2 regions of the Halobacillus sp. AWH4_228 genome follow, and region 1 is predicted to be linked to the other one. Evidence: riboswitches for the same ligand, from Rfam matches in the RefSeq annotation. Region 1 holds a riboswitch; the other holds the start of a gene.

Region 1 (5,582 bases):
TTGCCATCCACAAGGATACGTACTTTTTGAACATTTGCTTTGAATTTACGTTTATTAGCGTTCATCGCGTGTGAACGGTGGTTACCTGCGCGTGTACCTTTACCAGATAGAACACTTCTTCGTGCCATGAAAATCCCTCCTGTTACATACAAAAATCATCAGATACTTAGTAACTTTATCATATGTATGTAGGCTTTGCAATAATCTCCGGACAATTATATCAAGAATTTTTTCTTGACAGACAGATTGAATTGTTTCAAAGTATATTAGGGGATAACCGGCTTATTTTCAACAGTCAACACAAATTCAACACCCTTCACTTGTGTTATAATTAGGAGAGAAATTGAGGAATCTAAAGGAGGATCTATATGTCTGTGGATTTGAACAACCAATACGGCCATATAACGATTAGCAATGAAGTTATTTCAACGATTGCTGGAGGAGCAGCTGTAGAGTGCTACGGAATCGTCGGCATGGCTTCTAAAAACCAGCTGCGGGACGGGCTGGCTGAAATGCTCCGTAAAGAGAACTTTTCCCGGGGTGTCGTTGTCAGACAGGAAGAAGATCGCCTCCACATTGATATGTATATTATTGTGAGCTACGGTACAAAGATATCGGAAGTCGCTCATAACGTCCAATCCCAAGTAAAATACACATTAAACAAAACAGTCGGATTGTCCGTTGACTCTGTCAATATTTTCATCCAGGGAGTCCATGTGACAAGCGAATAGGTTGCAGTTGCAGTCAAAGGAGGAAGTAAGTGTGACGTTACAAAAGCTTGACGGCAGAACATTAGCCGAGATGATTTTACAAGGAGCGCATTATTTAAAGCAGAATTCGCAGATGATCGATGCGCTGAATGTATTTCCTGTACCTGACGGGGATACAGGAACAAATATGAATCTTTCCATGACCTCCGGAGCGGACGAGGTGAGAAACGTTTCCCAGGACCATGCAGGAGCAGTTTCCACTTCTCTGTCCAAAGGTCTTCTTATGGGTGCGCGTGGAAATTCAGGAGTAATTCTTTCCCAGGTCTTCCGCGGCTTTGCAAAAGCCATTGAGAATAAAGAAGTGTTAACGACCCGGGATTTCTCTGAGGCCCTGCAGGGTGGTGTGAAAACAGCTTATAAAGCTGTGATGAAACCTGTGGAAGGGACGATCTTAACTGTTGCCCGTGAAGCAGCGGAAGCATCTGTGGAAATAGCTGAAAAAGAAGTGGATTTCATTCCTTTCATGGAAGGTGTCGTAAAAGCAGCCAAAGCTTCCTTGAAGCGGACACCAGAACTTCTTCCGGTTCTAAAGGAAGTCGGTGTGGTCGACAGCGGCGGCCAGGGACTCGTTACCATTTATGAAGGATTTCTGGCCAACTTGAAAGGCGAGGAAATGCCGGATGTTGAAGAATTGGTTTCCATGAATGAAATGGTAAACGCCGAACACCACAAACTTGCCCAGGATTTCATGAATACCGAAGATATCCATTACGGCTATTGTACGGAGTTCATGGTGAAATTCGAAGAGGATAAGCTTGCTGAGAATCCTTATGATGAAGAAGCTTTCCGTAATCAGCTGAGTGAATTCGGTGATTCCCTGCTCGTCGTGTCTGACGAAGAACTGGTCAAAGTTCACGTCCATGTCGAGTACCCGGGTGAAGCTATGACGCTTGGACAGAAGTATGGAAGCCTGATCAATATGAAGATTGAAAACATGAGGGAGCAGCATACGTCCCTCGTAGGTAATAAGAAAGAAAAAGCCGTGCCTGAGAAAAAAGCGCCATATGGTATTGTCACCGTCAGTATGGGCGAGGGGATGAAGAAACTTTTTGAAAGCCTCGGAGCCACAGTAATCATCCAGGGTGGTCAAACGATGAATCCTAGTACCCAGGACTTATCGGAGGCCATTAAAGAAGCGCATGCAGAACGCGTGTTCATTCTTCCGAATAACAAAAACATCGTGATGGCAGCAGAACAGGCTGCAGAGATGGCGGAAGCGGAAGTGGCTGTCATCCCGACGAAGACCATTCCTCAAGGGATGAGTGCTATGCTTGGTTTCAATCCTGAAGCAGATCTCGATACGAACAAAGAAGAAATGACCAGTTTGATGTCAGAAGTGAAGACGGGGCAGATTACCTATGCCGTCCGGGACACCCAGATTGACGGACTTGATATTGAAAAGGGTCATTTTATGGGGATTTCCGACGGGAAGATATCAGCTACCGATAAAGACGCCCTCACAACAGCGAAAACACTGCTGAACCAGATGATTGATGAGGATGAAGATGAAATCCTTACTATTCTTACAGGGGAAGATGTGGACGATAAGGATGTGGCTGAACTGGAAGCTTATGTGGAAGAAACCTTTGAAGATTTAGAGGTGGAAATCCACCATGGTGGCCAGCCGATTTACAGCTATATCTTCTCTATCGAATAAAATGCAGCGCTTCTGGATTTAGAACAGCGTTCGCAGGCTGTCGGGATTTTTCCCGGCAGCCTTTTGTAATGGTCTATGGTCTGAATGCAGGAGCGGAGATGAAAGAAATGGTTTCACAGAGGATATTGATCAACCATTAGACAAACGCCTTGGCGGTTTGTTTTCTAAGCTTGTCATTCTATAAGCTGAAAGCGCAGTTCTCCATTAGAACTGCGCTTTTTTTAACCGTGTTTCCGTCTGCGGGTGCCGGTGCCGTTGAATATATTTTCGAACTGAGAAGATAACGGCAGCAGCATATCCGGCAAGAAGCAGGCTGTAGATGATAACTAAGGTCTGTTCACTCCATGTGGCATAGGTGAGCAGGGTCCGGCTGTTCGTCAAGATGATAAATCCACCCGCCGCTACCCCAAGCACGAGAGGGGGGAGTTTTTTCACAAGCCAGGCAGCGAGGGGGGCTGCAATAACGCCACCGATCACAAAGGCGAGCACAAGCATCCAGCTCAGCTCTTCCCACCCAAGGAAGATCAGGAAGCCGGCCGTAGCAGATAAAGTAACGATGAATTCACTTGTATCTACGGTGCCGATGACTTTTCTGGGAAGGATTCCTTTGCTGGATAAGAGAACAGGTGTATTTACCGGCCCCCAACCCCCGCCGCCCACGGCATCAAGAAAACCGCCCAGAAAACCTAAGGGAAACAAGAAGCGCCGTCGAAATGGTCTTTTTTCTGTATGCAAGGGCTTCACTCGATTCATCAGTAAAAAGCGGATGACCACATAAACGCCAAGCCCTAGTAAAAAAACGGAAATGTACGGACGGATCAGCTCACCTGGAATCCAGCTGAGCAGAGCAGCCCCGGCAAAGGCACTGATCCCTCCGGGGAGAGCAAGAGTCAAAACGAGACGCTTATCCACGTTGCCGAATTTATAATGGGAAAACCCGGAAGCTGCCGTTGTAGCAATCTGGGACAAATGAATAGAGGCGGAGGCCACCGCCGGAGCCATTCCATAGGCGAGGAGGATGGTGGAGGAGCTTAAACCAAATCCCATTCCGAGGGCTCCATCCATCAATTGAGCAAAGAATCCAACCAGTGAAAATATAAGTAATTTCTTCATCGTACCTCTCCTTTTGATTAAACACATAAGATTACTTGGTTTTAACCATGAAGAGGCATAAAAAAACCTCTTCATCCAGAAGAGGTCAAGCTTCCTCTCCTTATCTTTCAGACCACCGTCTGCTGGAATGAGCACCTTTTCCAATGTGAGGTTGCTGCGGGATCATCAGACCAGTTTCCTCCCCCGGCTCTTTATAAGGATATATGTAGCCCGCGCTGAAAGCGGAATTCCTAAGTACATGAATAATATATTCAAAGCTAAAACATGGATGACGATTTGTCAATGGTTTACAATAAAATAAACAGAAAACTAGTAATATTTAAAATGCATGTTGACATATCTTTAAATCGGGTCTAATATTTGAATCAAATCTTTTGAACAAAATCTGGAAACATTTTTCTTATCGAGAGAGGTGGAGGGACTGGCCCTTGGAAGCCTCGGCAACGGATCTGTCGTCATGAACAGAAGCTGTGCCAATTCCAGCAGGTGATCAACACTTGGAAGGATAAGAAGAACGGTTGAATCATGTATAATGACTCTCCTTTCTTCTTACCATCAGAAGAAAGGTTTTTTTGTTGAAGATAAGAAAGGAGGAGCTTATGAATACGAGTGCACCGACATATGGAACATTCACCGGGGATCCTTTACTTTATATGGATATTGATGATGGACACAAAGGGGCAGAGAGTGTGATTCAATGGGCTTACGGGCATTATGGAAAACAGCTCGTTTATGCGTGCAGCTTCGGTGCTGAAGCGATCGTACTGCTTGACTTCATTGCAAAGGCACAGCCGGATGCCGACGTCGTTTTTCTGGACACTGGACTTCATTTCCAGGAAACCTATGATTTGATAGACAAAGTGAAAAAGAGGTATCCGGATTTGAACATCCATATGAAAAAGCCGGAATTGACAGTGGAAGAACAGGCAGAGGAATATGGTCCGGCCCTTTGGAAAAGGAATCCCGACCAATGCTGTGCCATCAGAAAAATCAAACCGCTGGAAGAAGCCCTGACAGGAGCGGCGGCCTGGATGTCGGGATTAAGAAGAGAACAATCTGCAAGCCGGAGTCATACGAACTTCGTCAACAAGGACGAACGCTTCCAGTCCATCAAGGTATGCCCCTTAATTCACTGGACATGGGAAGACGTATGGACTTATATCCGACTAAATAGCTTGGATTACAATGAATTACATGACCAAAGCTATCCAAGTGTCGGCTGCATCCCCTGCACAGCGAAAGCGCTGGATGACGGCCGTTCAGGAAGATGGCAGGGATTTGATAAAACCGAGTGTGGACTCCACACAGCGGGAGATACGAAACAATAAAGGAGAGATGAATGATGTCCATTATTCAACCGCATGGCGGGCAGTTAATCAATCGTTTTACAGCACAGCCGGATACGCTTCCGGAACAAAGGATCGAGCTTGATGCGATGGCGTTGAGTGATATCGATTTAATCGCTAATGGGGCATACAGTCCGCTTCAAGGATTTTTAACAAGGGAAGATTATGATCACGTCGTTGAAAATCTTCGTTTGAAAGACGGCACTCCCTGGAGTCTCCCGATCACACTGCCTGTTTCTGAAGAGCAGGCCCGTTCGTTACATGGTCAAGCGGCTCTTGTGAAAGATGGGGCAATCTACGGTGTGATCGAAATCGAAGACATTTACAAGCCGGATAAACAGAAAGAAGCTGCAAAGGTTTACTTAACGACAGAAGACGCTCACCCGGGGGTCAGTAAACTTTACAAGCGCCCGGATTATTATGTCGGTGGCAGAATTGAAGTATTCCATCGTCCGGAGCGGGAGCATTCAGACCATTACTACCTTGATCCCGAAGAGACAAGAGAACGATTCCAACAGGCCGGATGGGAAAAGGTTGTCGGTTTCCAAACGCGTAATCCTGTTCACCGTGCTCATGAATATATCCAAAAAGCGGCCCTGGAAAGCGTAGATGGACTATTTCTGAATCCGCTCGTAGGAGAAACGAAAAGCGACGATATCCCGAGTGATGTGCGCATGAGAAGTTATGAGGTACTCT
Region 2 (5,582 bases), 980 kb from region 1:
GAAACACACGGTTCTTCAATGTTTCTTCATCTTTGTTATGAATGAGGAATAACGTAGCTTCCCTTGTTTTTTTCAATCCATCCTCGGCTTCTGCAATCGTTTGGAACGTACCTTCAGGCCGGACGGACTCAGGGGCTTCCACCTTGTAGTCCCTTTCCGTCGTCCGGTGGATCGGTTTTTCGGAAGTCTGCTGGATATCTCCCTGCTTTACTGCCTGCTTGATCTGGTAGACGACAAGTTGTTCCATCAGGTACAGGTGCTCCAGAATTTCAAGGACCGACCATTTTCCTTCCCCGGGCTTCTGTGCTGCCATTTCGTCAGAGACGGAATGGGCATACTCCAACAGCTGTTTTCTTTTCTCATCAAGACCATACATAAACAGGTCCTCCTCGTCCTTAGGTTGTTTGAATAGATCAAATAGAATCATCATTCCCCTGCCAGGTGGTGATGAAACCTTTCCTCCATTGTAAACGTAAAACGATAGACAAAGGTTTCATAAATGGTCTAACCCACCCCGGGGTGTGGTATAGAACTATAACCTACATAAAAGGAGGAATCTGTCATGGCAGACTATTCGATTGAGGAGTTTATCAGGGCGACGAAACAGGATGATTCAGAAAATGATTATTTTGAGCTGGAAACCCCGCGTATTCTCGAGGTGAACCTGATGGATCAGGTCTGGGCGAAATCCGGGGCCATGATTTCCTATAATGGGAATATCAAGTTTGAGAGAGAAGGGATTCTGGAGCACGGTGTAGGAAAAATGTTCAAGAAGGCGTTGACGGGAGAAGGCAGTTCGCTGATGAAAGCGACAGGGCGCGGACGTTTGTATCTCGCTGATCAGGGGAAAAAGATTACGATTTTTGACTTGGATAATGAAACGATAACAGTAAACGGCAACGACCTTCTGGCTTTTGAACCGAGCATCGACTGGGATATCAAGCTGATGAAAAAAGTGGCCGGGATGGTTTCCGGCGGTCTGTTTAACGTGACCTTGAATGGCAGCGGACGTGTGGCTGTCACCTCCCATTACGAACCACTGACATTGCTCGTACGCCCGGGAGAACCGGTTATTACGGATCCTCATGCGACCGTAGCCTGGTCCGGGCATTTGGAGCCGAATTTCAAGACGGATGTAAGCTTTAAAACGTTTATCGGACGGGGAAGCGGGGAATCTATTCAAATGCAGTTCGAAGGAGATGGATTTGTCATCGTCCAGCCGTATGAGGAGATTTATACAACCGGCAGTCAGTAAGACTTTTCTTTTGCGTGGACTGGCATAGTCATGCTAAAGTGTGAATACAATGATGATACAAAAAGAATCATCATTTATCCTTTACTTCGTTACTGAAACGTAGTATATTGATAATCAACATTAAATAAATAACGGAAACTTCTTATCCAGAGAGGCGGAGGGACTGGCCCTTTGATGCCCGGCAACCATCGAATCAATCCACGGATTGACGAGAACGGTGCCAATTCCTGTAGGATGAACACCATCCTAAAAGATGAGAGGATCGTACGGATTGATACGAACCCCTTTTCTTATGTGGATAAGAAAAGGGGTTTTTTGCATATCAGCATACCCGTCATGGCTCTCGATAGAAGTTGCGTTAAAGGAAAGGGAAGATGTAGATATGGCAACAGCAATTTTCGGCGCAGGATGTTTTTGGGGAGTAGAAGCATTTTTTGAGAAATTCGAAGGGGTAACGGCAACAACCGTCGGTTACATCGGGGGACATCTCGAAAACCCTTCCTATGAAGAAGTGAAACAGGGAAATACCGGTCATGCGGAAGCTGTCCGTATCGAATATAATCCTGCTGTCATTACGTATGCCAAACTGGTCAATATCTTTTTTGAAGCTCACGACCCGACACAGGTAAATCGTCAGGGCATTGATGTAGGACATCAATACCGTTCAGTGATCTTCTATACAGATGCAAGCCAGAAGTACATTGCAGAAGAGAAAATCAAAGAATGGAGTGCCAAAGGCATCTTCAAGCGTTCAATCGCTACACAGGTGGAAGAGGCTTCCTCTTTCTTTGAAGCAGAAGAGCATCACCAGAAGTACATTCAAAAACATGGCTCCGCAGCCTGTTCCATCGGCTGATGAAAAGCCCCTCACTGAGGGGTTCAGCTTGTAGAGAAACCCCTGTTTCTTTACAAGCTTTTTTCTTTCTTCCCGAAAGGAGCGGTGCCCTTTCCGCGGACGAGCGAACGAGCTTCCTCGCAACACCCACGCTCGGCGGTCTCGGACCACTCGTTCTTCCGCAGGAGTGGAAAGGGCACCGCTCCTTGGGAGTTCTCTAACATCGAACAAGACTCTCCTTCACCCCGCTCATCCTTGCTGGATGGAGGAGAGGCTTGTTCATATTCCGGCAGCCAGCCGTTATCAGCGTCTGTTCTTTTCCTTTTTTTCCACGCAAGTGCGCAACAGCGCAGCCCGTGCCGTTCTTTTGAATCTGAGAACCTGCGTAGGGCGTGCCCGCGGCATTCATATACCGATAAGCGGAAAGTGGCCCTTCCCACGACTAATGGACAACTCTAACTGGTTAACACAGGATTTTTCTATAGCCAGAGCCCCTCAGTGAGGGGGCTTTTTTTATGGGGGAAAGTTCACTAGAATGGAGGAGATGAAGAGAGGAGGGAGAGGCTGTGTTGAATGATATCATCCTTATGGTCATGTGCGCCTTTATGGTTCTTGGAGCTCTTGATTACTACATATTGAATCACCGCCTTGCCTTAGGATGGCGTTTTTATGAAGCCTTTATGATGATGGGTCCTCTGGCCTTGTCCATGGTGGGGATCATCTCTCTGGCCCCGGTGCTGTCCAGATGGCTCGCGCCGGTCGTCACTCCATTGTTCCAGGCTGCAGGAGCTGATCCTTCGATGTTTGCTTCTATGCTGCTTGCCATTGATATGGGGGCTTATCCTCTGGCGGAATCGCTCGCGGCAGACAAAGGAGCGGCTGTTTTTTCGTGGGCTCTGCTTGGGACGATGATGGGCCCTACGCTTGTGTTTACCATTCCAGTTGCCTTGACCGTTGTAGCAAAAAAAGATCATCCTTTTTTCGCAAAGGGAATTCTTGCAGGAATGGTGACGATTCCAATCGGTTGTTTCATCGGCGGGTGGACAGCCGGCTATGAACCGGGGTGGATGCTTAGAAATCTGCTTCCGGCCATGATTCTATCCCTTTTCATCGCCGCCGGTCTCTGGCTCTTCACAGCCTTGACCATTCGTCTGTTTTCCTATTTCGGCAAAGCGGTCGAAATCATTATTATTTCAGGGCTTGCTCTCATCATTATTGAAACGTTAACAGGTATAACGGTTCTCCCCGGTATGGCTCCGTTATCAGAAGGGATGCTCATCGTGGGTAAAATCACTGTCACACTTGCAGGGGCTTATCCGCTGGTGGCGTTTATCAGCAGGCACGGCGAAAAAGTGCTCACCCGTGCGGGAAGACGTCTCGGGATGAACGCGGTATCGATGACAGGATTCATCGCATCGCTTGCTCATCATTTGCCGATGCTTGCCGTCATGAAGGACATGGACGATAGAGGGAAGACCATCAATGCGGCCTTTGCAGTCAGCGGAGCATTCGTATTCGGAAGCCACTTCGCATTTGTGGCCGGCGTCCAGCCGGACATGATACTTCCGGTGATCGTGGGCAAATTAAGTGCAGGTATTCTTGCTGTGAGTTTAGCCCTGATTCTAACGAGACAAGACGTTTCATTTTATGAAGAAGAAGATTCTTCGTATAATGAAGATTGAAATTGATCATAAAGGAGTTTTTCAAATGACGACAGATATGCGCAGACAATTTGACCAATACATCGAGAAATTCAAACAGAATGCCTCCCAGGAAGTTCAGGACAAAATGAGCGACGCCATTAATGAATTGGAAGCCTCTGAAGAGGGGAACGGTCTTTCCAAAGGAGAAAAAGCCCCGGACTTCATCCTTCCAGATGCCAAAGGTGGTCAGGTTCAGCTTTCCGAACAGCTGAAGCAGGGTCCTGCTATCGTAACTTTCTACCGCGGCGGCTGGTGCCCTTACTGCAACATGGAGCTGCGTGCCTATCAGGAAATCATGGATGATATTCATAATGAAGGAGCTCAGCTGATTGCTATCAGCCCGCAGACGCCGGATCAATCCATGACTACTCAGGAGAAAAACGACCTGGAGTATCACGTTTTGAGTGATGTTGGAAACAAAGTTGCTCAGCAGTTCAACCTTGTTTATGAGCTCCCGGATTATCTTGTAGATGTGTATAAGGATAAAGGATTGAATGTAGACAAGCATAATGGAGACGATTCCTGGACGCTTCCAGTATCCGCTACCTACATCATTGATACAGATGGTACGGTTGTATACGAATATACAAAATCTGACTATAAAGACCGTGCAGAACCTTCTGAAGTTCTCCAAGAGCTGAAAAAAGTAAACGCATAAGTCCAAAAAGATGCCCTCCATGGATGTGGAGGGCGTTTTTTTATGAGTGGAAAAATCCGAAAAGGTAGAAGCCGGCTGCCAGCATCAGCAGGACACTGACCTGGATGCAGATGCCAATGATGGAACAGATTTTTCCTGCCGTCGCAAAGTGCCGGCCGTTTTCTTTTTCCTCCTCTTCGCTGCGTAAGAAGGCATTGGCCATCACGATGCCGATGATGCCTGTTATTAATCCGGCGAGAGGGAGGAAGATGGACATGATGCCCAGTACGAGGGATGTCACAGCCTTTTGATACATAGAATGCTCCTCTCCTCCAAACAACCTTAGGGAGGTTATTTGGTATATCGGTTCGCATAGCTGCTGGCGGCGATTGAGTCGGGCTTGATTTTTGGTTCCATCCCAAGGGATTCAATCCTGGCCACCATTTCATTTACATACACTCTTGTCCGGTTCCGGTCACCGGAACCTATATCAATGTGTCCTTCCATTGTAAATGTCGCACCTTTGTAGATGTGAGGGAGGACAATATCAATTAACTCATTTTTCCGTTCTTCTGTAAAAAGGGAGGCAACCCGCTCTGTTAAAGATGTTTCATAGGAAATCCGCTCATGCAGGGTAGTCATTTCCCTGGGGATGACTTCTTTGCGGTAACAGGCCCAGGCCCCTTTTCCTACCCGCTGAATGACGACTCCGGTAATAAACAGCGTGCGGGAAGGGTGGACTTGTGAATCTGTTCCTACCATTAAACGGTAATTCCCGACAGGCTCCCGTTTCATAAATGTTAAAATATGTGAGAACACTTCTGCAAATCCCATTTTTTTATGCGTGAGGTTTTGAAACAAATCGAGCTGGTGCACATGTGCCATCTCCTTTTTTATTTCTAGGCAGTGGAGTGTGGGGGATAAGTGTATTCCCTTTTTTCTCCTTGGGCAATCCTTGATTGTCCTGCCGTGAAACTGTCTCCATCCAAGCAGCTGTGACCATTCTGTTATTAGGATATTCATAGACCTGCTTGAAAGATAACATGTTTTTAAATAGAGTATGTGTGCATTCTGCGCAATTTATGTAAAAAATAGTCAATGTGCAGAGGAAGGGGAGTGAAAGGACTGGATAACCTGGATCCATATCCTGCC

What was found. A riboswitch is a leader RNA that binds a small molecule or an ion and turns the genes downstream of it on or off. The one in region 1 is predicted to bind S-adenosylmethionine.
Region 2: another riboswitch for S-adenosylmethionine. It lies ahead of msrA (peptide-methionine (S)-S-oxide reductase MsrA); the one in region 1 lies ahead of ACXADP_RS11545 (phosphoadenylyl-sulfate reductase).

Annotation. Positions count from the first base shown of each region.
Region 1 covers NZ_JBSWTE010000001.1:2,276,212-2,281,793, reverse strand. The annotation lists gene rpmB (50S ribosomal protein L28) at 1-128, opposite strand, end outside; gene ACXADP_RS11560 (Asp23/Gls24 family envelope stress response protein) at 369-731, shown strand; gene ACXADP_RS11555 (DAK2 domain-containing protein) at 763-2,427, shown strand; gene ACXADP_RS11550 (sulfite exporter TauE/SafE family protein) at 2,632-3,540, opposite strand; SAM riboswitch class I at 3,638-3,740, opposite strand; SAM riboswitch class I at 3,938-4,052, shown strand; gene ACXADP_RS11545 (phosphoadenylyl-sulfate reductase) at 4,140-4,868, shown strand; gene sat (sulfate adenylyltransferase) at 4,883-5,582, shown strand, end outside.
Region 2 covers NZ_JBSWTE010000001.1:3,258,949-3,264,530, reverse strand. The annotation lists gene ACXADP_RS17020 (DinB family protein) at 1-376, opposite strand, end outside; gene ACXADP_RS17015 (AIM24 family protein) at 563-1,255, shown strand; SAM riboswitch class I at 1,395-1,515, shown strand; gene msrA (peptide-methionine (S)-S-oxide reductase MsrA) at 1,638-2,111, shown strand; gene eutH (ethanolamine utilization protein EutH) at 2,657-3,772, shown strand; gene ACXADP_RS17000 (peroxiredoxin-like family protein) at 3,798-4,451, shown strand; gene ACXADP_RS16995 (DUF4190 domain-containing protein) at 4,492-4,746, opposite strand; gene ACXADP_RS16990 (ribonuclease H-like YkuK family protein) at 4,782-5,264, opposite strand.